3 regions of the Halanaerobium hydrogeniformans genome follow, and region 1 is predicted to be linked to each of the others. Evidence: riboswitches for the same ligand, from Rfam matches in the RefSeq annotation. Region 1 holds a riboswitch; each other region holds the start of a gene.
What was found. A riboswitch is a leader RNA that binds a small molecule or an ion and turns the genes downstream of it on or off. The one in region 1 is predicted to bind cobalamin.
Positions count from the first base shown of each region.

Region 2: linked by a shared signal. The riboswitch ahead of HALSA_RS11305 (cobyric acid synthase) and the one ahead of HALSA_RS01375 (alcohol dehydrogenase catalytic domain-containing protein) in region 1 are both predicted to bind cobalamin.
Region 3: linked by a shared signal. The riboswitch ahead of HALSA_RS11205 (ABC transporter substrate-binding protein) and the one ahead of HALSA_RS01375 (alcohol dehydrogenase catalytic domain-containing protein) in region 1 are both predicted to bind cobalamin.

Region 1 is NC_014654.1:319,846-327,848, reverse strand. Features, by position in the region: gene HALSA_RS01390 (ADP-ribosylglycohydrolase family protein) at 1-213, opposite strand, end outside; gene HALSA_RS01385 (hypothetical protein) at 346-549, opposite strand; gene trpD (anthranilate phosphoribosyltransferase) at 562-1,674, opposite strand; gene HALSA_RS01375 (alcohol dehydrogenase catalytic domain-containing protein) at 1,674-2,723, opposite strand; cobalamin riboswitch at 2,823-3,054, opposite strand; gene aroC (chorismate synthase) at 3,150-4,247, opposite strand; gene HALSA_RS01365 (hypothetical protein) at 4,250-4,579, opposite strand; gene HALSA_RS01360 (branched-chain amino acid aminotransferase) at 4,619-5,644, opposite strand; gene cobC (alpha-ribazole phosphatase) at 5,659-6,279, opposite strand; gene HALSA_RS01350 (RNA 2'-phosphotransferase) at 6,390-6,935, opposite strand; gene HALSA_RS12575 (hypothetical protein) at 6,966-7,088, opposite strand; gene HALSA_RS01345 (hypothetical protein) at 7,072-7,269, opposite strand; gene HALSA_RS12570 (HD domain-containing phosphohydrolase) at 7,410-8,003, opposite strand, start outside.
Region 2 is NC_014654.1:2,419,613-2,427,615, forward strand. Features, by position in the region: gene HALSA_RS11295 (cob(I)yrinic acid a,c-diamide adenosyltransferase) at 1-366, opposite strand, end outside; gene HALSA_RS11300 (cobyric acid synthase) at 420-1,943, opposite strand; gene HALSA_RS11305 (cobyric acid synthase) at 1,946-3,502, opposite strand; cobalamin riboswitch at 3,761-3,956, opposite strand; gene HALSA_RS13080 (hypothetical protein) at 4,317-4,772, shown strand; gene cobC (alpha-ribazole phosphatase) at 5,197-5,811, opposite strand; gene tsaA (tRNA (N6-threonylcarbamoyladenosine(37)-N6)-methyltransferase TrmO) at 5,833-6,918, opposite strand; gene HALSA_RS11325 (ABC transporter ATP-binding protein) at 6,945-7,706, opposite strand; gene HALSA_RS11330 (FecCD family ABC transporter permease) at 7,706-8,003, opposite strand, start outside.
Region 3 is NC_014654.1:2,400,022-2,408,024, forward strand. Features, by position in the region: gene HALSA_RS11190 (TonB-dependent receptor plug domain-containing protein) at 1-429, opposite strand, end outside; gene HALSA_RS11195 (ABC transporter ATP-binding protein) at 460-1,230, opposite strand; gene HALSA_RS11200 (FecCD family ABC transporter permease) at 1,227-2,306, opposite strand; gene HALSA_RS11205 (ABC transporter substrate-binding protein) at 2,347-3,354, opposite strand; cobalamin riboswitch at 3,459-3,675, opposite strand; gene HALSA_RS11210 (hypothetical protein) at 3,784-4,548, shown strand; gene cobS (adenosylcobinamide-GDP ribazoletransferase) at 4,580-5,341, opposite strand; gene cobU (bifunctional adenosylcobinamide kinase/adenosylcobinamide-phosphate guanylyltransferase) at 5,338-5,931, opposite strand; gene cobT (nicotinate-nucleotide--dimethylbenzimidazole phosphoribosyltransferase) at 5,959-7,014, opposite strand; gene cobD (threonine-phosphate decarboxylase CobD) at 7,062-8,003, opposite strand, start outside.

The sequences.
Region 1 (8,003 bases):
TTTCAACAGAGCAAAAGACTGCTCACCATAATGGGTGAAGTCTCCAGCCTTTTTACCTTGATGAAATTTAGCAATCTCAGGTGAGGTGTACTCGGTTATTCTACCTGGAAAATGTTTTTTTGCTTTATCTGTATCATAAACCCAGTGGGAACCTAAAGAAATTGCGTCTCCAATCAAACTTAGATATATTGCTGACAATCTATTCTTATCCATCATTAGACCCTCCTCAAATAAATAATCTATGCTATTTCAGATAGTATTATACTCTTCTATCAGAAAAAATTAAATTAAGCTTTTTACAATTTCAATATTTAACACTGAGTTAAACTACATTTATTTAATAGCTTAAAGTTCTTTTTCTCTGATCTCTAATTCTACTAATCTCAAATTAGCTAGCTTATCGTGCTTAGCTTTTTCTTGTAGCTCAATTAATTTTTTAGAATGCTGACTGGAAAACACTGAAGCTTTATTTAAATTAACGAGTTGATAACCATCTTTTTTGTCAGCTTTTAAATAACCCTGTTCAGATTTTAGAGCATAGAGCTGCATTATTTACCTCCTTTAGATTTTTGCCAATAATCTATCCAGCTTTTTTAATCCCTTTTCAGGCTCTGAATTCTGCACCTGAACCCATTTTTTAAGCTTATTAATTGCTTTACCTGAGTTAATGATCTCTTTGGCTGCCTCATAGGCAGTTTTAAGCTGATCATGATAATCCATTAGATAAAAGATCAGAGCTGTATTGAGGGCTATAATATCTGAGCGGGCCTTTTCTCCCCCACCTTTTAATACTTTAATCAGCTCTAAAGCCTCACTTTGCCTATCCTGGCAGGGAAGAATATCTTTGCTACTTGCTTTTTCTATCCCCAGACTTCGTGGATCAATGGAGTACTCTTTGAGCTGACCTGTTTCATCAATTTCAACCAGATGATTTCTGCCCAGAGTTGAGGCTTCATCCATCCCGCTTATTCCATCTTCTGCTAAACCATGAACTACTATGGCCTTTTTATAACCTATTTTGTGCATGACTTTTGCTACCGGTTTTAATAGCTCTCTGCTGTATACTCCCCGAACCCCATATTTCGGATAAACAGGGTTCGCTAAAGAAGCTGCAATATTTAAAGTTGTGCCAAAGGAAATTCTGGCAAGTATCCTGCCTAAAGCCGTAGGGTGTATTTTAGAGTCCATACCATTTAAGACTCCAATTCCAACTTCTTCGATGCTTTTTACTATAAGTTCTGGGGCACACTCAACTCCAACCCCTAATTCTTCTAAAATATCGATTGTACCACAGTTAGAAGTGATCGCTCTTGAACCATGCCGGGCCATGTTTACACCTCCAGCTGCTGCAACGATTGAGGCAGCAGTACTGATATTAAAAGTATTTAGCTTATCCATTCCTGTCCCACAATTTTCTACTAAAGGCTGTTCCAGCTGAGGAGTTAATTTGATGGTATCTAAATTATAGATTGCATCCCAGCTTCCAGCTATTTCCTCTACCGTTTCTCCCTTTGCTTTTAATGCAGCTAAAAAAGCTCCCTGCTGCATTTCTGATTGTTGGTCTAAAAGCACTTGAGTAAAAAGTCCTTCCATCTCTGCTCGGGAAAAATCCTTTCCTTCGATTAATCCACTTATACTTTGGCCAAACTGCTTGCTGTTTACTACTTCATTCATCATCCATTTCCTCCTTCATTTTCTTTGATGATAACTTTGATTGTTTCTTTATTTCTTGCTTTTTCTACACCTTTAAAAATTTCGTTTAATGAAATTTGATCTGTTATCAATTTTTTTACTGCTATTTTTTGCTTAGCCATCAGCTTTAAAGCTTTTTTATTCTGTTTAACAGTACAGCCATAAGCTCCAATTAAAGCCATTTCACCATAATGAAATAAGTTGCCATCGATCTCTAAGTTTTCTTTGCCATCAGCAAAACCCGAAAACAATAAGATCTTACCCCGCTTATTTAATAATCCTGTTAAAGAATGATCAACACTTACATGACTTGATGCCAAAACTATCAAATCAACCCCCCGGCCATCAGTCGCTTTATTTACGATATCATGCCATGCCTTTTCTTCAACATTAATCAAAGAATCAAGCTCTAGAGAAGCTGCAAAGTCCAGCCGTTTAGCTAATTTATCGGCTAGGATTATCTTTTTTGCCCCATAACTTTTAGCCAGCATTGCCTTTAAACAACCGATAGGACCTGCTCCAATTATTAAAACACTCTCATTTTCAGTAAATTGAGCCAGTTCCAATCCATTAATACAGCAGGCTAATGGTTCGGCAAAAACCGCTTCAGAAAAACTTAAGTTATCAGGAATTATATTTAAAACTCCAGCTTTGATGGCTTTCTCTGGAATAGCTATGTACTCCCTAAAACCACCATCTACAGTAAATCCAAAGATCTCAATCTCCTGACAGTGGTTTGTAATCCCCTGCTGACAAAAATAACATTCCCCACAGACTATACCTGGTGCTATTTGAACTCTATCTCCTTTATTAAATTCTTTAGTTTCACTTTCAACTATAATCCCTGTGATCTCATGGCCTAAAACTCTGGGGTAAGTGAGTGCTTTATGGCCTTTATCGATCATTTTTAAATCAGCACCGCAGAGTCCACTTGCCACTACTTTAATTAAAACACCACCTGGTACAATTTTTGGTCTGGGCAGATCTCTTAGTTCTAATTGTTTTTTTTCGTTTAATATTGCTGCCTGCATAATTGGCCTCCTCATCTAGTTTAGTTATTAAAATCAAAAAAAGTCCACAACTCCCTTAAGGAGCTGTGAACTTTTCCATAATTCACTAGCAATTTAAATAAACTGCAGATTAAATAGGCAGGTTTCCTGGCTCACGACCTTAACCTTTCACCTTCCCCGATTATTTTAATAATCAAGTGGTAATTGAAAGACCCTTTTATCGCTTACAGTGGCGGGACCGCACTGTCACAAGCAGCACTCAGCTTTAACTCATGCAGATTTCCCTTTTAAAGCAGTCAACTTAAAAATTTTCTTTTTGAATTAACCGCTCACCCATTTAATTATATTTAATTTTTAATCAAAAATTCCTAATCTAAAAAAATATTATCATAATTTAAAAACTATTACAACAACTTTTAAATAATTTCTAGCAATTAAGTTGAGATTCTAAAAGACCTTTTTAATATATTCCAGTCTAGTTGTCATCTGTTTTAAAAGTAAATCAACCAGGGTCAAAGCTGTCATAGCTTCCACCACAACAACAGCTCTCGGTACTATTACCGGATCATGACGACCGTGGATATTCAATTCAATATTTTCTCCAGCTTTGTTGACCGTCGATTGTGTTTTCTCTATTGACGGAGTAGCTTTAACCGCAGCTCTTAAAACTATTTCACTACCATCAGTTATCCCACCTAAAGTACCACCGGCATTGTTCGTCAGCTTGCTTATTTCTTGATCCTCATCGTACTGATAAAAGTCATTGTGCTGATGACCTGTCATCTCAGCAGCTTTAAAACCACTCCCAATCTCAACACCTTTTACCGCTCCAATCGACATGATTGCCCTGGCCAGTAGAGCATCACTTTTATCAAAAACAGGCTCTCCCAGTCCCTCTGGAATGTTTTCAACCCTGCATTCAATGGTTCCACCTGAGGAATTATTATCTTCCATCAGCTCTGTTAAGTATTTTTCGGCTTTTTTGGCGGCTTTCTGATCAGGCATATAGAGAAAATTATCCAGCCTGGTTTCAATCTTTGTGTTCTCGGGATCGATCTTCACCGGACCTATAGAGGCAGTATATGCCCTGATTTTAACTCCCAGTTCCGCCAGCACTTTCCTGGCAACAGCTCCTGCTGCTACCCTGGCTGCTGTTTCTCTGCCTGAAGCCCGACCACTACCCCGGTAATCTCTAAAACCATATTTTAGATCATAGCTATAATCAGAGTGTCCGGGTCGATAAACATCTTTAAGCTTTGTGTAATCTTTGGAACGCTGATTTTTATTATATATTATAAGAGAAATCGGGGTGCCTGTTGTTTTAGCTTTGAATACCCCTGATAAGATTTCTACCTTATCTCCTTCTTTTCTTGGGGTTGTAAAAGGAGATTGCCCGGGTTTTCTCCTATCTAAATCAGACTGTATATCTTCTTCATTCAATTCCAGGCCGGCGGGACAGCCATCTATAACTACACCAAGGCCTTTGCCATGAGATTCACCCCAGGTTGAAATTTTAAACAAATCACCTAATACTGAACCTGACATCTTTAAACACCACCAAATCTATTTATGATAGCCTTAAGACTATCAAGAAGTTTTTCACTCAGTTCTTCAATTTCAATAATACCCCTTGCCACTGCAGAAGCTACTACCATATCTAGTTGGCCGTCATTATTATAGCGTTTGAAAATAGCCCTCGAGATTTTGACATGATAGATGTAGATCTCATGGTCTAATTCAAAGACATTCATTTTTTTATCTTCCCATTCTTTAAATTTCTCCTGCAGATCTGAAAGTTCATTTTCCAGTTCCCTTTTGTGGGCTATTTTTGCTAGTTGCCTGATTTCTTTTTTTAAATCTTTACTATAATTCTGCATCTTTTTCTCCTTTTAGCATCATTATTTTAATATCTCTGCTTAAACAATCTTCCTGATCCAGCCTTCAGGTGCTTCAATATCTCCCAACTGGATTTGAGTTAGTGTATCATAGAGCTTTTTAGTAACCTCTCCCATTTCTTCCATACCACTTGGGAAGGTGATCTCTTTATCCTCATTAACCACTTTTCCGACCGGTGAGATAACTGCTGCAGTACCACAAACTCCACATTCTGCAAATTCCTCTAATTCTTCGAACTTTACAGGCCGCTCGCTTACCTTTAGACCAAGCCTATTTTCAGCTATATAAAGGATTGATCTCTTTGTTATGGAAGGAAGAATAGTTTCTGACTTTGGTGTAACAATCTCCTTATCCTTTGTTACAAAGATGAAGTTAGCTCCACCTGTTTCTTCGACAAATGTTCTAGTTTCAGCATCTAAATACATATTTTCATCAAAACCATTTTCATGTGCTTCAATATGGGCCCTTAAGCTCATAGCATAATTTAAGCCTGCTTTTATATTACCTGTACCCCTGGGAGCTGCTCTATCATATTCACTTACACAGAGGGTTAAAGGATTGACTCCTCCTTTAAAATAGGGGCCAACTGGAGTTCCAAAAAGCCTGAATTGATATCCTTCAGCAGGCTCAATACTGATCACAGGTTTTGAAGCAAAAATAAAGGGACGTAGATATAATGCTGCCCCTGTTCCATAGGGTGGAACCCATTCAGCATTAGCCTCTACAACCAGATCAACCGCCTCCAAAAACTTTTCTTTGGGGAAAGGTGGTATCTGCAGTACTTCTGCAGAATCCATCATCCGCTCCGCATTTAAATCAGGCCTGAATGTAACAATACTTCCATCTTTAGTAGTAAAGGCCTTTAATCCTTCAAATACCTGCTGACAGTACTGTAAAACACCTGCACTTTCATTAATTACAATATCTGACTTAGAGCTTAAAGTACCATTTTCCCATTTTCCGTCACTATAGTTAGCTACATATCTTTTATCAATTTCTCGGTAATCAAAGCCAAGTTTTTCCCAATCTAGTTCTTTCTTTTTCATGGATAGTTCGCTCCTTATTTAAAATTTTCTCCAACCACGTAGTTCAGTTTGCTTAAAATAGCATCATCATCATAAAATTTAATTTCGGTAAGCGATGTATTATCTACCTGAAACTGTTTAAAACTTTTAGATTGTACTGCTAAAACTTCTCGCAAATATAATTTTATCACACCACCATGGGTGACAACTATCAGTTTTTCTCCCCTGTGTTTTTCTAAAAGCTGATCAAAAAAAGATTTTATTCTGGCTGCAAACTGGGTGATATTCTCTCCTCCAGGTGCTCCATTGTTCAGCGGATCAATTCTCCAGGCTTCCATATCATCAGGATATTGATCAACTATTTCTTCGAGTTTTAAGCCCTCCCAATCACCAAAATCTATTTCTCTTATCTTTTTACTTTCTTTGATCTCAAGCTCAAGCTTATCTGCAATAAATGATGCAGTCTTTTTAGCCCGCTTAAGATCACTGCTGTAAATATGATCAAATTCATAATTTTTTAGGAATTCAGCTGTTTCTTCAGCTTTTATGATGCCGCTTTCATTAAGCTCTGTATCCGTCTGGCCCTGGATAATAGAGTTTTTGTTGTAGTCTGTTTCACCATGTCTGATGAGCAGAAGTTCTGTTTTTGTGGCCATTTTTTTCACCTTCCTGCCTTTTACTTTTTAAGATTAATCTATTTCACAAAAATCTGCTATATAAAACATATTCTATAAAAAAATATATTAACCTTTGCTATCTCCATTTATTATTTTATAAAAAAGAGGTATTTTGCAGCAATCTGATCGGTCAAATATATATTTTCAGCAGTTTTGTAAAACTCCTGTCCAGCTTGATAGGCTTTTAAGGCCCTGATTTTAAATATTAGCTCATTATTTGTTCTTCTCTGAGCAACCTTTTTTGCCTCTTTAATATTTACGCTTAGATGGACATAATTTCTACCCATCGGTTTAATTCCTTCAGCTAAGATCTTATTTTTCGCCTCAGGTGTTGTGCCATGATAAAGGAACTCAGGTGGTTTAACCGCCTCATATTCTGGATTGACACCTTCTATACTGTGACCATAGTTTGCTCTAATCCTTTTTTGCTCATCTAAAAAGCTAAAACGACCTTTAGGATCAGCTTCTACCACTTTGATCAGGTCGTCTTTAGTTATTTTTTTAAATTTATTTTTTAGAGAATTTAAAAGCTCATCTGTTTCTACTGAAGCATCAGCAGCCAATTTCAAATCAAATGATTCTGGATGGTGGCGAAGAATATAGGAAAGCGTTTTTGATAGTTTTATTTTATCCATCCTGCTACCACTCCTTAACAATTTCTAATATTATAGATAAAATCTTAAATTCTTTTTTATTTGCTCAGAGTCATATTCTTTAAAACCCTGACTCTCAGCCCACTCAGTCATCATCTCATGATCTTCATGGTCAGGATCAGAAATTATTTCCATGAACTGACTTAAGCCAGGAACCAAAAGCTTCTGTTATTTTATTGTTTTTTAAACTTCCATATCCATCAAATATTTTTTGTTCTATTTCTTCATCACATATTTTGTCTTTAACCAGCTTATTCCCTAATATCCAGGCAGAAATCCAGATAAAATCTTCTTCAAATTTATTCTGATATTTCAATATTATTATAATATCTCTAAACATAAAATGTAAATAGCAAAAATGACTTTAATCTCTTTATTTTGATGAATAATAGAATAATTATCTGCCCTAATTATATTGGATCTTTCATCCAAGCTTAATATACCAACTTCTGCTTTTTAAAAGAAAACACTATTTTTAGATTTATTAATTGCATTATCTAAAACATCTTGTTGAAGAGTTTCGATTTTATCATCTTCAAGAATTTTCACAAATGCATCTACGACTTGAGGAGAAAATTGGGTTTCTTTGTTCTTTTTTATTTCCCCTAATGCCTCTTCAAAACTTAATGACTGACGATAGGCTCTTTTAGATAACATAGCATCCCAGGCGTCTGCAACTGCTAAAATTTGTGAAATTAAAGGAATCTCATTTTCTTCAAGCCCTTCAGGATAACCTCTGCCATCCCATCTCTCATGATGATGCAGAATAAAATAAGCAATTGGTTTTAATATTTTAGAACTGCTTAAAGCCTTATTTCCCCAGACTGGATGCTTTTTTATTAATTCATATTCTTGATCGGTTAATTTTTCCTGTTTATTAATAATATTAAGGGGAATAAGTAATTTACCTATATCGTGGACCAACCCTGCCCAGTAAGTATCTTTGATTGCTTTTTTAGACAACTTCATCTCTCCAGCTATTGCTGAAGCTAACTTTGCTACATTTTCTGAATGACCCTTAGTATAAAGATCATACATTTCCATGATTTT
Region 2 (8,003 bases), 510 kb from region 1:
TTCTAGAACAGTAATTAATTCACCAACAGAAAAAAGATTATAGTGAACAGCTATATTCGCCTCATCAAGTATTATAAGATCATATTCTCCTTTTTCTAGTAGTTCTTCTACTTCTTTTAAACCCTGTCTAGCTGCTGTTTTATCTTTCTTTGAACTCTTTCCTTTTATAAAATAATTATGGCCGTACTGTTTTAAACCAATGTTTTCAATTTTTGATATACTTTTTAATTCACTGTACTGCATTCCTTTAACGAACTGGGCAACAAACACCTTTTTATCAGCTCCTATTGCTCTAAGAGCTAAGCCTAAGGCAGCTGTTGTTTTGCCTTTCCCACATCCAGTATAAACATGTACCATAGCTTTCATAAATTGATCCTCCTTGGGGCATTGCAGGCAGAAATAAATTCTCTCAAATGCTTTTAGTTCTCAAAGATTATTTTATAAAATGATTCCATATCAATATATTTTCTAAACATATCTGCCAGATAATTATAATTTTCTTCTCTAATTTCTAAGGCGCTTTTGTTATCACCCTCAGGACGACTTAAGCCTTTCTTTTTAAAAAGATAGATTATTAAAGCTTTTCTAAATTCATCATTTTTGAAAATATCATGAATATATGTACCCCAAATATTACCTTTTTCATTAATCGCACCATCAGACTGGCTTTTTGATTCAAAATCTTTCATTTTTCGCTGAAGTCTAAAAACAGGTTTAACATTAGAATCTCTGATAGTTCTACCCTGATGAATTTCAAACCCACTTAGATTTTTAAAGACAAAATCAGTTTCGAAAGGCAAATTCTTTGCTGAACTAGCTGTTATCTGATTTGTCACTTTTTCTGCTGCTAACACTGTTTTAATATTAAGCAGATTCAAAGCTTTTATACTCCTTGAACTTATTTCAAAATTTTCAGGATCTCTAATTTCTTTACCAAGCATCTGATAGCCACCACAGATCCCGATTATATCTTTACCTTTTCCGGCAAGTTCCTTTATTTTATCAGCCATTTTTGAGCTGTAAAGATATTTCAAATCTTTAATAGTTGTTTTGCTCCCAGGTAAAATGATTAAATCAGGGTCAGCAATTTCTTCTACCCTTCTGATATAGCGGAGCTGCACTCCTTTTTCAGCCTTAAAATAATCGAAATCAGTAAAATTAGACATCTGAGGATAGGCAACCACTACAATATCAAGCTGATCATTTGCACTGTTAAAAACATTGTTTTCTAGGCTATCTTCAGCCGGAAGATCTAGATCTTCTAAATATGGCAAGACACCAAGTACCTGCTTAGAAGTGTGTTCTTCAATAAGTTTTACTCCATCTTCAAACTTTTTAGGATCACCTCTAAATTTGTTAATTATAATCCCTTTGACTCTCGCCCTTTCTTCTTCAGTTAGGAGTTCAAGAGTTCCAATAACAGAAGCAAAAACTCCTCCCTTATCAATATCTGCAATTAAAATCACAGGAGACTCTGCAAGTTCAGCAGCCTTCATGTTAACCAGATCTTTATCTCTTAAGTTCACTTCGGCAGGGTTCCCACCACCTTCAAGTACTATCACCTTATAATTATTCTTTAATACAGTTAGGGATTCTTTTATTATCTCAAGCAATTTATCCTTAGAGGCAAAATAATCGGCTGCATTCATGTTTTTATATAGTTTTCCCTGCAATATTACCTGTGAATTATTATCTGCATTTGGCTTTAAAAGAATTGGACTCATCTCTACAATTGGCTCAACCTGAGCAGCTTCTGCCTGGACTGCCTGGGCAACCGCTATTTCTTTAGCATCTTTTGTAATCCAGGAATTTAAAGACATATTCTGTGATTTAAATGGTGCCACAAGATATCCATCCTGAGCCAAAACTCTACAGGCTGCTGCTGTAATTATACTTTTCCCGGCATCTGAGGCTGTACCCTGAAACATAATCGCTGCTGTCATAATTAACTCCTTTTGCTTAATTCTAAAAGTTTATCTACATCTACCTTGCTTTCCACAACATCTGCTAGCCTTTCAAGTTCTTTCTGTAGGTTTTCTTGATAAGAATTTTGAGAACCTGTATTTGCTTGATCTAAAAAAAGATTCTTCTTATCTTTTAAATAATTAATTAAAGATCTGCGAAAACCATCATTGTCAAACAGACCATGCAGATAACTACCAAAACAGTTGCTTTCAATAGCAAAAGCACCATCCATTATTTTTAATTTTTCTCCAGAGCGTTTCTGCAGCTCAAATAATGGCTTGCTCTTTTCTAAATATTTTGTGATTCCCATATGAATCTCATAACCCTTTAATTTTTCATTGAAATCAAAACTAGAGAAAAAATCTGTTTTTTCTAAATTCTTATTCAAAACTGCTTCAACCTGGTGGGTTGTTTTACTTGCTAAAAATTCTGTCTCAATAGGAAGCAAATTTAAACCTTCCATTTTTTTGCTGCCACCTTCTGTCTGCTGTTTATCATAAAGATTGCGGCCAAGCATTTGGAAGCCTCCACAAATACCCATAATCAGTGTACCTGCCTTGGCAGCAAGCCTTATCTCTTTAGCTAAGCCTGAACTCTTTAAAAAATCTAAATCTTTAGTAGTTGTTTTAGTACCAGGTACAATAATCAAATCAAAACTATTTAATTTTTGGGGTTTTGCTATATATTCTAAGTAAACATCAGCTTCCATTTTCAAACTATTAAAATCACTGAAATTAGAAATATGAGGCAGCCTTATTATTCCAATTTTTATCTTATCATTACTATTTTTTTGATTTATTTTTTTAAGAGATGCTGAATCTTCTTCAGGAAGATTCAAATCTTTTAGATAAGGAATTACACCAAGAACTTCTTTGCCAGTATATTCTTTTAAAAAGCCAAGAGCGGGTTTTAAGAGCTCAAAATCTCCTCTAAATTTATTTATTAAAAGTCCTTTGACTAATTTTTTTTCTTTTTCAGAAAGAAGCTTTAAAGTTCCTACCAGGGAAGCAAGTGCTCCACCTCGATCAATATTGCTGATCAACAGGACAGGAGAATTATAGATTTTTGCTGTAAACATATTTGCAAAATCTGGGCCACTGCGGTTTATTTCAGCAGGACTACCAGCTCCCTCAATAATTATAAGCTCATTTTCCCGGCTCAATTTCTGCAGAGAATTTGTGATCGTTTCTGCAAAAATTTCTCTATAATCTTCTTTTCCTTGAGAGTAATAAATATTTTTATCTGCTTTTCCTCTGATTATAACCTGGGTCTGGCCATCACCCATGGCTTTGATCAAAATTGGCTGCATATCTACCTCAGGCTCCCGCCCGGCAGCTTCAGCCTGCAGTGCCTGGGCAATACCTATTTCTCCTCCGTTTTTTGTCACATATGAATTAAGCGACATATTCCAGGCTTTAAAAGGAGTAGTTTTTATTCCCTTCCGATTAAAAATCCTGCATAAAGCTGCTGCAAAAAGGCTTTTACCAGCATCTGAGGAAGTAGCTTGGATCATTATTGTACCTGCTCTGTTTTTCACAACAATCTTCTCCTTTAGCTATACTTATAATAAGATTTGTTAAATCTTTCACCTTTATTTAAGTGAATTACCAAGCAATTTAGATAAAATTAGAGTCATACATTATGGAAATTTTCTAAAAACTAAGAGAAAAATAAAAAAACTCAACCCTAAGGTTGAGTAAAATGATAGCTAATCATAAAAAATATGATTTGCAAAGAAAATAAAATGCTTATAATTAAACTTTATGAGCACTATTAATTCCTGTTTCCCGAGGATTAGATAGAAATACAAAAGGCAGGTCTCCTGACTCCTGACATTAACAATTAAATTTATATCCTTCCCCAGTAAATACTGAGTGGATGTATTTAAATTTAATCTGTCAGTTACAGTGGCGGGCCCGTACAGGTTTTTCACCTGTTTCCCTATTCTCTTTCAGCCGTAACTGAAAGCACCTTGATGTATTATTATATTTGATTTTTTGATATACTAGTAGAAATATTATTAGAAAAATTATTGTTATCTATTTTACTTTATTCAATGCTTTTAATAAATATCCTGCAAAAAAAATCAAATTTATTTAAAACTGCCAAGAAAACTCCATCCAAGCTATGCATTAGGTGGAGATGAATTGGCTATTTATTCTGATTTTCAATATACTTTTTAATTGTCTCAATAGTAGCACCACCAGAAGATACAATAATGATATTGTAGACTATAAACAGAATGATAATTGTTATTTAAGTCTCTATCCATAAAAATCAAACCTCCATTTTTTCTTTTACAAGCAAACATATGTATGATATAATTATAGTAGGATGGAGGTGAAAAATCAATGCGATTATCATTTAAATTCAAGCCTAAATTAAGCCATAAGCAATTAGTAATAATTAATGAATTAGCCTGGCATTGCTCTAAATTATATAATACAGTCAATTATCAGATTAAAAATAATAAAGATGTAAAAGCTGTCTATACTGAATTAGAAACTAGATATAAAAATAACTGGCATAATGACTACCTTCACTCCCATAACAGACAGCAGGCATTAAAGCAGTTAGCTCAGGACTGGAAAAGTTTTTTTAATTCTCTCAAAGATTATAAAAAGAATCCTCAAAAATATAAGGGTCAGCCAGGATCACCTAATTTTAAACATATGAACAGTAATCCCTGTGAAATAATTTTTACCAATCTGGCTATTAGAATTAAAGATAACAAATTACTCTTATCCTTATCTAAAAAGATACAATCTAAATATAATGTGAAGGTCACTAAAGCTTTTAATTTATAATACGCAAGGAAAGCTTTAGTATGACCGTATTCGATTTGGCCGCTGTTCAGTAGATCTGGAAAAAATAAATAAAAGTAACTATGATAAATCCAGAAGAATTACTAGAGGTCTCTTTAAAACTAACGAGGGCCTATTAATTAATGCTGATCAGAATGGTAGCTTTAATATACTTCGTAAATATCATAACGATAAATGTATTCTCAGACCTATCAAAGAGGCGAGAGATAATGGATTTGTGGACAATCCTTCAAGATTAAGGGTATCCTAAACTATTAGGAGCAAAACTTAAAAGCCAAACATCTTGTAAACTGACCTAGTAATATAGGTTGAACTTTAATCTATATGAAGCAGTTAGAAGCTCCATCCGACGCGAAGCTAGTATCTCTTTTGATGCAAATCTTGGTTTTGATTTAGGTGGAGAGGTTCACTTAAAATTATTAGAGTATAAAAGATTTAGCTTTGTCAAAACAGCTACTTCTCCAGTAAATTTAATTTCTGTCAGAGAATTATTCTCAATCTGAAACTGCCAGAATCTCTTTTTTGGTACTGCCATTATTTCTGTTAAATAAGTTTTAATAACTCCACCATGGGTTACTACAATAATTTTTTTATCCCTGTGTTTTTTTAAAACACTTTTAAAAAAGCGATTTACTCTCTCAGTAAAATCACTTATCTTTTCTCCTCCAGGAGGATTATTTTTTAAAAAATCTTCTTGCCAGGCCTTAAATTCATCAGGATATTTCTCTTCTATTGATTTAAAGTCAAGTCCTTCCCATTTACCAAAATCTAATTCGCGGATTTCTTTACTTTCAATTATTTTTTTATTCAGCTTATCTGCGATAAAACCAGCTGTATCTTTTGCCCTTTTTAGATCACTACAATAAATATAATCATAGTTGAGATCTTTTAACAATTCTGCATTTTTCTTAGCATTTTTTATACCTTTTTCGTTTAATTCTGTATCGCTATGCCCTTGAAAAATCAATTCTTTGTTCCAATCTGTTTCTCCATGTCTAATTAAAAGCATTTTTGTTGCCACTATTTTCACCCTTTGCTCAGCTTAATCAAATTTTTTTACAGTTAAACCACTTCCATCAAGCTGTATATATTCTGCCTGAGCACACTTTTTACAATAATCCTGATTCTCTTTTTCTACTGCTTTTACTGCCATGATTTTTTCTCCACATTCCTGACAGTATTTATCTTCAAAAATTGGCGCATAATCAGGAACTTCAATTTCAATATCTCTTTCTACTTTAAAATATTTTGCTATATCTTCTTCAATTATTTCAAAAGCTATTTTTTTCCATAGTTCTTTTAACTTCTTTTCTTCAGCTCTGCTGCCTTCTCTTCTAGCAACAACTTTTTCAAAAAGTTCTTTTGCTTCAGTATAATCTTTTTCTAAAAATTTATCATTTTTAAGATAATAGCGGAGATTTCCACCCTCTCGGCTGACAAAAGTTACTGCTGTTTTACCAAGATCTCTGTAGATTAAAGCATTATTAGCAAAAGTTGCTCCACTGACAACTTGTATACCATCACTAAAACAGCTATTTGTTTCTACAACTGCAAGTAATTTTTCCATTCCTGCATCAGCTTTTTGCATTCTTTTTAAAGCATCAGCTGCTGCCAAAACTCCCAGGGCCAGAAAAGGACAATAATGACCATGAAATTCCCCTGCTTTTAATAAAAGCTCATCTATATTCTGATATCTTATCATTTTCTCTATTTTATAGCGAGGATTATTTTTCTGAAGTGATATAGAGGCTTCATCCATAAAAGAAGCATAAGGCTTAATATCTACCACCGGGGTTCCATCTATAGCATCAAGTCCATATACATATAGTTTATTCCCTTCTCTTTTTAATAGTTCTACAGTGGTAATTCCAATCCCACTTGCTCGGCGAGGACTTCGAGAAGCAAAAAGTCCTTTTTCTCCCCCAATTCTTCTTTTACTGATCAAGTCATATCCCTCTGATTTGTGAAAATAGAATAAAACCTGCAGATATTCATGTTCCTCAATTCCATATAGCCCATCTTCAAATTCTTCTTTCACTTCAATAATACTTTCGGTTTTTTTCATTTTATCAGGCCCAATCGGTTCTTTATATTTACTTTTAACTTTTGCAATCTCTGTTAAATTCACTCTACACCACCCTTTATTTATTAATATTAAACAACTACTCTTTCTGGTATTATAACATGACTGCCATTGTGTTCTTTAAGACTAACTTCTACTCCATAAACAGAATGTATTTTGGCAGCAGATAAAGAACTTTTATCACCATCAGAATAGATTTCTCCATCTTTAAGCATAATAATTCTATCACTAAAACGGCTTACAAGAGAAAGATCATGCATGGTAACTATTGCAGTTTTGCCTTTATCAACCTCATTTTGAATAAGCTCAAAAATTTCAAGTTGATGTTTTAAATCCAGATTATTGGTAGGTTCATCCAATAAAATAAGATCAGCCTGTTGGGCCATCATCCGACCTATAAAAACTTTTTGCTTTTGACCTCCACTTAAATTATTTATATTTGTACAGGAAAAATCACCTAAACCAAGTTTAGCTATTACTTCAGCAGTAATTTCTTTATCTTTTTGACTGGCCCTCCAGCTGCTGTGAGATTTTCTTCCCATCAAAATAGTTTCAAAAACAGTAAGAGGAAAGCTGTAATTTTCCAGTTGAGGTATATAAGCAATAATTTCTGCCAGCTCATTTTTACTGTAAGAGGCTAAATTTTTAGCCTTGATTTTAATATTGCCCTGCTCAACTTTTAAATATGAATTTATGCATTTTAAAATAGTACTTTTGCCAGAGCCATTGGGACCAATTAATGTAATTAATTCTCCCTTTTTAGCTGCAAAACTAATATTTTTTAGCACTTCTTCTCTACTATAACTAAAGCTTAAATTTTCAACTTTTAGCATCACCAGTACTGCCTCCCTTTTATAACAAGATAAATAAAAAGTGGTGCTCCTAAAAATGCAGTTAAAACCCCAACCGGTAAAACCACCGGTCTAAAAGCTGTTCTGGCAAGATTATCAGATATTATTAAAAGCAGCCCACCAGCAAGAGCTGAGTTGATAAAAAACTGTCTCTGACTGCCAACGGCTATTTTTCTGATAATATGAGGTGTAACAAGACCAATAAAGCCAATAATCCCCACAAAAGAAATAATTACCGCTGTTAATATAGAAGCAGCTGTCATTGCAGTTAAACGCATC
Region 3 (8,003 bases), 530 kb from region 1:
TGAAGCAGGACCTTTGACTATCTCAATATCTTCAATCAGCTCTGCAGGGATTAATGATAGGTCAAATCTACCTGTTCTTAGATCATTTAAGGGTTGGCCATCAACCAAAACTAAAACCTGATTGGGAGCTGAACCTCTAATGGTAGCATTTTCTTCTGCTCCTTCTCGTCCATCACCGATATTAATATTAACTCCGGGAACATAAGTTAATATATCAGCTGCAGTTTCGACATTTCTTTTTTCTATATCTTCTCTTGTTATAATTTCTACTGAATTAGAAGATTCTAAAAGCCTTTCTCTATGTCTTAATGCCCTAACAACGATCTCATCTAGTTCTAAAACATTTGTGTTTTCTTCTGCCATCACTACTGCTGCAAATGAAGTTATGATTAAAAACAATATTAATAGTGTTATTGTATATCTTTTCAATTTATACCTCCTGTGTTTTGTCTGTAATTATTAATTGCTTAATTCTACAGGCATAATTAACAACCCATTAGAACTTTCCAATATTTCGACTTTTACTCCATATGTTTCTTCCATATTTTTTTCTGTAAACACCTCCTTTGGTTTCCCGGAAATATATTTGCCTTTTTTAGCTATTAAAAATATATAATCAGAAAATCTAGCTGCCAAATTCAAATCATGAATTGCCATTACTACTGCTGCATTTTTTTCTTTAGCCAGCTCAGTAATGATTTTCATAACCTCTAATTGATGATTTAAATCTAAATTTGAAGTTGGTTCATCAAGTAAAAAAATTGATGGGTTTTGAGCCAAACTTCTGGCAATTGCTACCTTTTGCATTTCTCCACCACTGAGATTATTCACCTCCCTTTCTGCTAATTTTTCAAGATTTAATTTTTGCAGAATTTTTTCTACAATCATTTTATCTTCTTTTCTTACCTTCCAGTTAAAATAGGGTTTTCTGCCCAGCAAAATACTTTCATAAACACTAATCGAAAAATTATTTTCTTGAGTTTGAGGTACATAACTCAGTTCTTTAGCAAGTTCTTTGGCTTCTATAGAAAGAGTGTTTTTGCCATCTAGGTAAACAAAGCCTGAATCAGCTTTGTATATATTTGATAAACATTTAATTAAAGTAGATTTTCCAATTCCATTCGGACCGACCAGAGAAATAATCTTCCCCTTTTCTATTTCCAAAGATAATTCATCAAAAACTGCAGTATCTTGATAGCAAAATTTTATTTTGTCAGCTTTCATTTTCATGACCAATAGCTCCTTCGCTTTTTAATTAACATATAGATAAAAAATGGGGCTCCAAAAAATGAGGTGATAATTCCTACTGGTAATTCTGCAGGGCTAATTATCAACCTGGCAGCTGTATCTGCTCCCAGTAAAAATAATGCTCCAGCTAGACCTGAACTGATCGTTAAAAACCTATTATCATTGCCAATAATCATTCTACAGATATGAGGAGCAACCAGGCCAACAAAACCAATAATCCCAGTAAAAGCAACTACAGAGCTTGTTAAAAATGCTGCTGTTACTGTTCCCACTCTACGCAATTTAATAATATCTATTCCCAGGTTTTGAGCAACTTCTTCCCCTGCTGAAAGGGCATTTACATCCCATGATATTTTTAAGAGTATAAGTAGAGATATAATCAAAATTGGGGTTAAGATAAATATATCTCTCCATTCAGCCTGATAAAAACCTCCCATCAACCAGATTGCAAGTTCACGCAGCTGTTCATGGTCAGTTATATATCTCAAAAAAGATACACCCGCTGAAAATAAATAACCGAGGGCAACACCTGCTAAAATTAGCATTGCTGATGTTCCTTCTTTTAAAGATACAATTAAATTAATAACAAAAATTGTTAGCAGACCAAAAGAAAATGCACCTAATATAATAAACCAGGAACTATAAGCACTAAATAAGCTTTTAAAAATAAGATCACCTAACACTATTGCTGCTGCAGCTCCAAAAGCAGAACCAGAGGCAATTCCTAAAGTATATGGGCTTGCAAGAGGATTTTTTAAAATAGACTGCATAATACTACCTGAAGATCCTAAAGCTAAACCTGTTATAACAGCAAGAGCTATTCTAGGTAATCTTAGATTCATAACTATACCTCTACTAAAACTAGAATACTCTCGACTGCCAATTCCAAAAATCTCTCCTAAGAGGACTTTGATCGTATCCATAAAAGAAATGCTTGCCACCCCTAAAGTAATAGAAAAAATGATTACTATAACTAAGAGAAATATTAAAAATAATAAAAATATCATTCTTTTCTTAAAAGCTTTATCATAATAATCTTGATGTCCGATATTCTGCATATAATTACTGCCTCCTAAGTCTACAGCTTGCTAGCTAAAATTACTGGGCTGGATAAACTGCACTATCAAATTCATCTTGCTCAAAAAATCTATTTAACATTTCTTCTCTGATTGAGCCAGGATCAATATCAGCAAAAATATCAGGATGAAAAAATTTTGCATAATATAATTTACCTATTATAGAAAATACTCCATTCTGTACATCCCAGGATATGATATGAACCCGATCATTTTTGACTGCATTTGTATCTTTTAAAGCATCTCTATCCATTAATTCATCTCTAGAATTTTTCATATCAGCTAAAGAATCATCTCTACTTGCCATTTTTACAATAACATCAGGGTTTTCTTCCCAGACAAATTCACTTGAGACAACTGGATAACTTCCCTCTAAATCATGGGCAATATTTATGCCTCCAGCAAAGTTTATTAACGGATCAACTGTTGCTTTTGAAGTCCCTGTTCTATACTTACCTCTCCATTCCCAATAGACCAATGGTCTCTCTTCACTATCTATCTCAGCTAATCTGTTTTTAATTAAATCTTCATATTCAGCCATAAAAGATTTAAGTTCCTCCGCTTTTTCTTTTTTGTCTAAGATTAAAGCAAAGTTATCTATTACCTGATCCAATCTATCAGGGTCGGAGGTGCTCTCAACAACAACCTTTATCCCAAAAGATTCAAAAATTTCTCTGTTCCTATCACTAAGCATGGTATCAGCAATAATCAAATCGGGCTCTAATTCAAGTACAGCCTCAATTTGAGGCCTGTTAGAAGAGCTACCCACTACTGGAATGTTTTGAGCAGAACTCAGCAAATCATCATCCATTTCAGTTCTAGCAATAATCTTTTCTTCTCCCTCTAAAATTATTAGTATTTCTACCATCGCTGGACTCATACAGACAATTTTTTCAACCGGTTTTTCTATTTCAACAATCTCACCCTGATAATCTTCAATCACTATTTTTTCTGCTGCAACCGGAGAAAAAGACAATATTGAAATAATGAGAAAAAGCATTAAAAACACTAATGAAATTTTTTTAAGCAAGCTTATCTACCTCCTAAAATAATTTAAAAAACCCTTATCTTTTCGGCAAGATAAGGGTATAGTTTAAGCTATATAATAACCTTACTGTTCTTGTGACCGAAGAGACAGTATAAAATAATTCGGCAGGTCTCCTGGCTTCTGCTCAAAAAGACTTATACCTTCCCTGTTAATTAAAATTAACAAGTGGTTAAAAAAGTCTTTGCAAATAATCACTTAGATGATTATTTAAACAGTTACAGTGGCGGGCCCGCTCAGGTTTTTCACCTGATTCCCTATTCTCCCTTAACTATAGTTAAGGGCACCCAATTATTAGCAAATATTTAGTTTTGTGTTCAAAGAAAAAAATAATTCTTGATTTATAATAAAATAGTAATACAATATAGTTAGAAAAGCTCTTTTTTGCCTTTATAAAAGAAAAGGGGGAAAATCATGAAAAAAAATCTTACTTTTACTAAAATTGCAAACAGTATAGCTTTCTTTTTAACCCTTCTCATTAATTTTCTTGCAAATTATTTGCCTCTAAACAATATATCTACCGGAGAAGTTTCTGCAAATTACCAAAATCCATTTACACCAGCGGGTTTTACTTTTTCCATCTGGGGGTTGATATATCTTCTTTTATTCTTATTTATAATCTTTCAATTCAAAAACAGTGAGCAAATTAAAGAAGGTTTTTCAACCGGTCCATATTTTGTGATTGCTTCCCTGGCTAATATTAGCTGGTTATTTCTCTGGCATTATCAGTATATTTATCTTTCAATGTTGGTTATTTTAATTTTACCCTTGTCTTTATTTCAAATATTTAAAAGAATTCATAACTATGATAATTATTCTCTTAAAGAGTATCTTAGTCTAAAACTTCCCTTCAGCATTTATACTGCCTGGGTTTGTATTGCCTCACTTGCAAATTTGATGGTTACTCTAGTCTACTTTAAATCTGATTGGCCACCTAACTTTTTAGTGATAGCTGCTGCCACAGGAATTTTAATAGGACTATATTTAACAATTACTATCTTAGATAAATATCAAGATATTGCTTTTTCTTTAGTAATTGTTTGGGCCTATCTTGGTATTATTGCTGCTCAATTATCTGCCCGGCAACCTGCTATAGTTGTTATTATTACTGCAGCTTTAGCAATAATTATCATCACAACAAAAAATATTCCATTACTTTTTAAAAGATACTTTAATTAGTTTTTATTTTTAAATTTTAATTCACATATTTTTAAAACATTACTGCTGTCATTAAAAATGCTATTTCACTTAACTCTATAATAGTTCCACAGAGATCACCACTTATTCCACCGATTTTTTTCTTTGACCAATTTGCTAAATAATAAAGTAGTCCGATGTTAAAAACTGCAGCTATAAAAATTATTTTTATATATTGGCTACCAAAAATCAGAACAATAAAGCTTAGTATTATTAGACTCACTAAAAATGCCTGTATAACATCTTTTTTCCCAATCTTGGCTTCTACACTTTTAGCCCATACACTAGCTTCAGCAGCTTTAAAAAGGCCCAGAGCTAAAGCAGCATAAAATCTCGCCATAACTCCCATCATCAGCAAAAATTCAATCTGCGATTTGAACAGCAATTCTTTGAAAAGTAGGTATTTTAAAATTAAAACTAAAATCAATGCTACAACTGCATAAATTCCTGAATTTGAATCATGCATTATTTGAATGGTTTTTTCTCGATCTCTATCTGCAAAATATCCGTCAAAAAAATCTCCTAAACCATCTAGATGAAGTGCACCGCTTAAATAAACATAGAAACTAAGCAGGAGTAAAGCAGTTATCTCTATGGAGAAAACAGCTGCAAAAATAAAATGACTTAAATAAGCTAATAAAGCAATGATCAAACCGGCTATAGGAAAAAACACTAATTTCATTTCTGCAGGATATTCTACTTTGACAGGGATTCGGCTCAAAAAGCTCATTGTGTTTAAGAAATTATTCCAGGCTTTGTTTAAATTACTTCTCAAAGAACTTTAACCTCCTCACCTTCACCAAGATAATTTTTTATTATCTTAAGACCCTCTTTTTTTATTTCTTGAGGCAGGCCAGCACTTACTTTATAAACTAATTCTGCATCTTGAGCACATAATCTTGCTGCACGTCCAGATATGTCTCTAAAATACCTTCCCAGCTTATAAGCAGGTATAATACCCTGCCCAACTTCATTGTGCACAATAATCAAATTTAATTCTTTTTCTTTGGCTAGCTCTATAATTTTTTCTACCTCAGATAAAAGCTGATATTCAATTTCTTGATATTCAGCCTGCTCATATTCTAAAAGTAAATTACTCAAATAAGTAGTTAAACAATCAAAAAGCACAGTTTTGCTGGAGGGTATTTCTTTAATTTTAGTGCTGATATCAAGAGCTTCTTCTATAGTCTCCCAACTGTCAGGACGCTGTTTTTGATGGGCTTTAATTCTAGCCTTCATTTCTTCATCAACTGCCTGACCACTGGCTAAATATATAACATCATCACCAGCTATTTTTTTTGCAATTAATTCTGCAAAAGAACTTTTACCACTTCTTGCTCCACCCAGTATTAAAATTATCCCCATTCTATCCACTCCCATCAGCTAATCTTTTTAGTCGTTTTCTTTACTAACACCGGCCTCTTCGAAAGTTGCCATATCTCTTATAATATTAACTGCTTGATCAAAAAATGGCAGTGCAAGTACTGCACCTGTTCCCTCACCAAGTCTCATCTGGAGATCGATATAAGGTTCAAGATTAAGTTCCTCATAAATCTTTATATGACCGGGTTCCGCTGATTTATGAGAAGGAAATAAATATTTTACAACTCCGGGGCATAATTTGTAGGCTGTTAGTGCTGCTGCAGCTGAGATTAATCCATCAATAACTACTGCTTTTTTCATTGCTGCTGCTCCCAGCATTACTCCTGCCATACCAGCAATTTCTAAACCACCCACTGAAGCTAAAACATCCAGAGCATCTTCTTTGTCAGGCTTATTATAATCAATTGCTCTTTGAATTACATCAATTTTATTTTTTACCCCTTCTTCGTTAAGTCCGGTACCTTTACCCACAACTTTATTTAAGTCTAAACCAGTAAATACAGCCAGAACTGCACTGCTTGGGGTTGTATTTGCAATGCCAACCTCTCCTGTAGATATAATGTCTGCACCTTCTTCTACAGCTTTTTTCGCCTGTTCAATACCTACTTCCAGAGCTCCTACAGCCTCTTCTCTTGTCATGGCAGGTCCTTTGGTCATGTTTTCAGTACCAGCTTTGATTTTAGCTTTGACTAAAAGATCATTATCAATATCTTCTATCATACCGATGTCAACAATTTTCAATTTTGCACCAGAACCTTCTGCTAGAACATTTATTGCTGCTCCATTTGCTAAAAAATTATGTACCATTTGTGTTGTTACAGATTGGGGATAAGCACTAACCCCTTCTTCTGCTACTCCATGATCACCTGCCATAATTATATGAACCTTGTTTTGTAACTCAGGAAAAAGTTCACCATAAATCCCTGCCAGTTTTATAGCCATTTCCTCCAGCTTACCCAGACTCCCCTGAGGTTTTGTAAGTTGATCTAACCTTATTTGAGCTTTATCCATCATCTTTTGGTCCAGTTCATTAATTTCATTTAAAGTTTTTTCAAGTGTTTTCATTCTGTACCTCCATTAATTGTTTTTAATATAGCTTAGTTTAGTTTAGTTTAGCTTTGATTTAATATTTTCTTTAAATTATTAATTAAAAGCTCATTATTTTTACGGTCTTTTATAGCAATCCGAATATAATCATCTTCTAAACCATTATAACTATCACAATTTCTGATCATTATTTTTGATTCTAATAATTTATTCTGCAATTTTTTTGCACTAAGTCCTGTCTCACTAATATCTATAAATATGAAATTAGCATTTGCCTTAAAAACTTTTAAATCCTCAATTTGCTGCAGATTCGAATATAGGTAGTTTTTTTCTGCAGCTATTTTTTTAAAACTTTTTTCAAGGTATTGTTCAATCTCTTTTCTTTCTGTAAAAATAATTTCAGCAGCCAGTTGAGCAAAGTAATTAACAGACCAGGGATCTCTATTTTTTTCTAAGTCTATACTTATATCCTCTGCTGCCAGAGTATATCCCAAGCGCAAACCGGGTAAAGCAAATAATTTAGTCAGCGAACGCATAATAATCAAGTTAGAATACTTATCTAAAAGTTTTAAAGCTGTATAATCTTCAGCAGCCGAAAGAAAGTCTATAAAAGCTTCATCAAGCACAAATAAAATATCTTTAGCACTGGCTGCAGCAAGTATCTCTTCAATTTTATTTAAATTTAACAAAGCACCAGTTGGATTATTTGGATTACAGATAAAGATTAAATCTATGTCTTCAGAAAGCTCTGCAATAACTTTTGTGCTGTCAATTTTAAAATCATTTTCTTTTTTAAGCTTAAAATGACATACTTCTGCACCTATGCTTTTTGCAGCTAGTTCATATTCAGAAAATGTAGGATCTACAACCATAACTTTTTTTGGTTTTAGCACTTTTGTAATCTGATAAATTAGTTCTGATGCTCCACTGCCAACTGTAACACTCTGTTTACTAAGCTGATGATGCTCAGCAATTAATTTTTTAATTCTTTTGGCATTAGCTTCAGG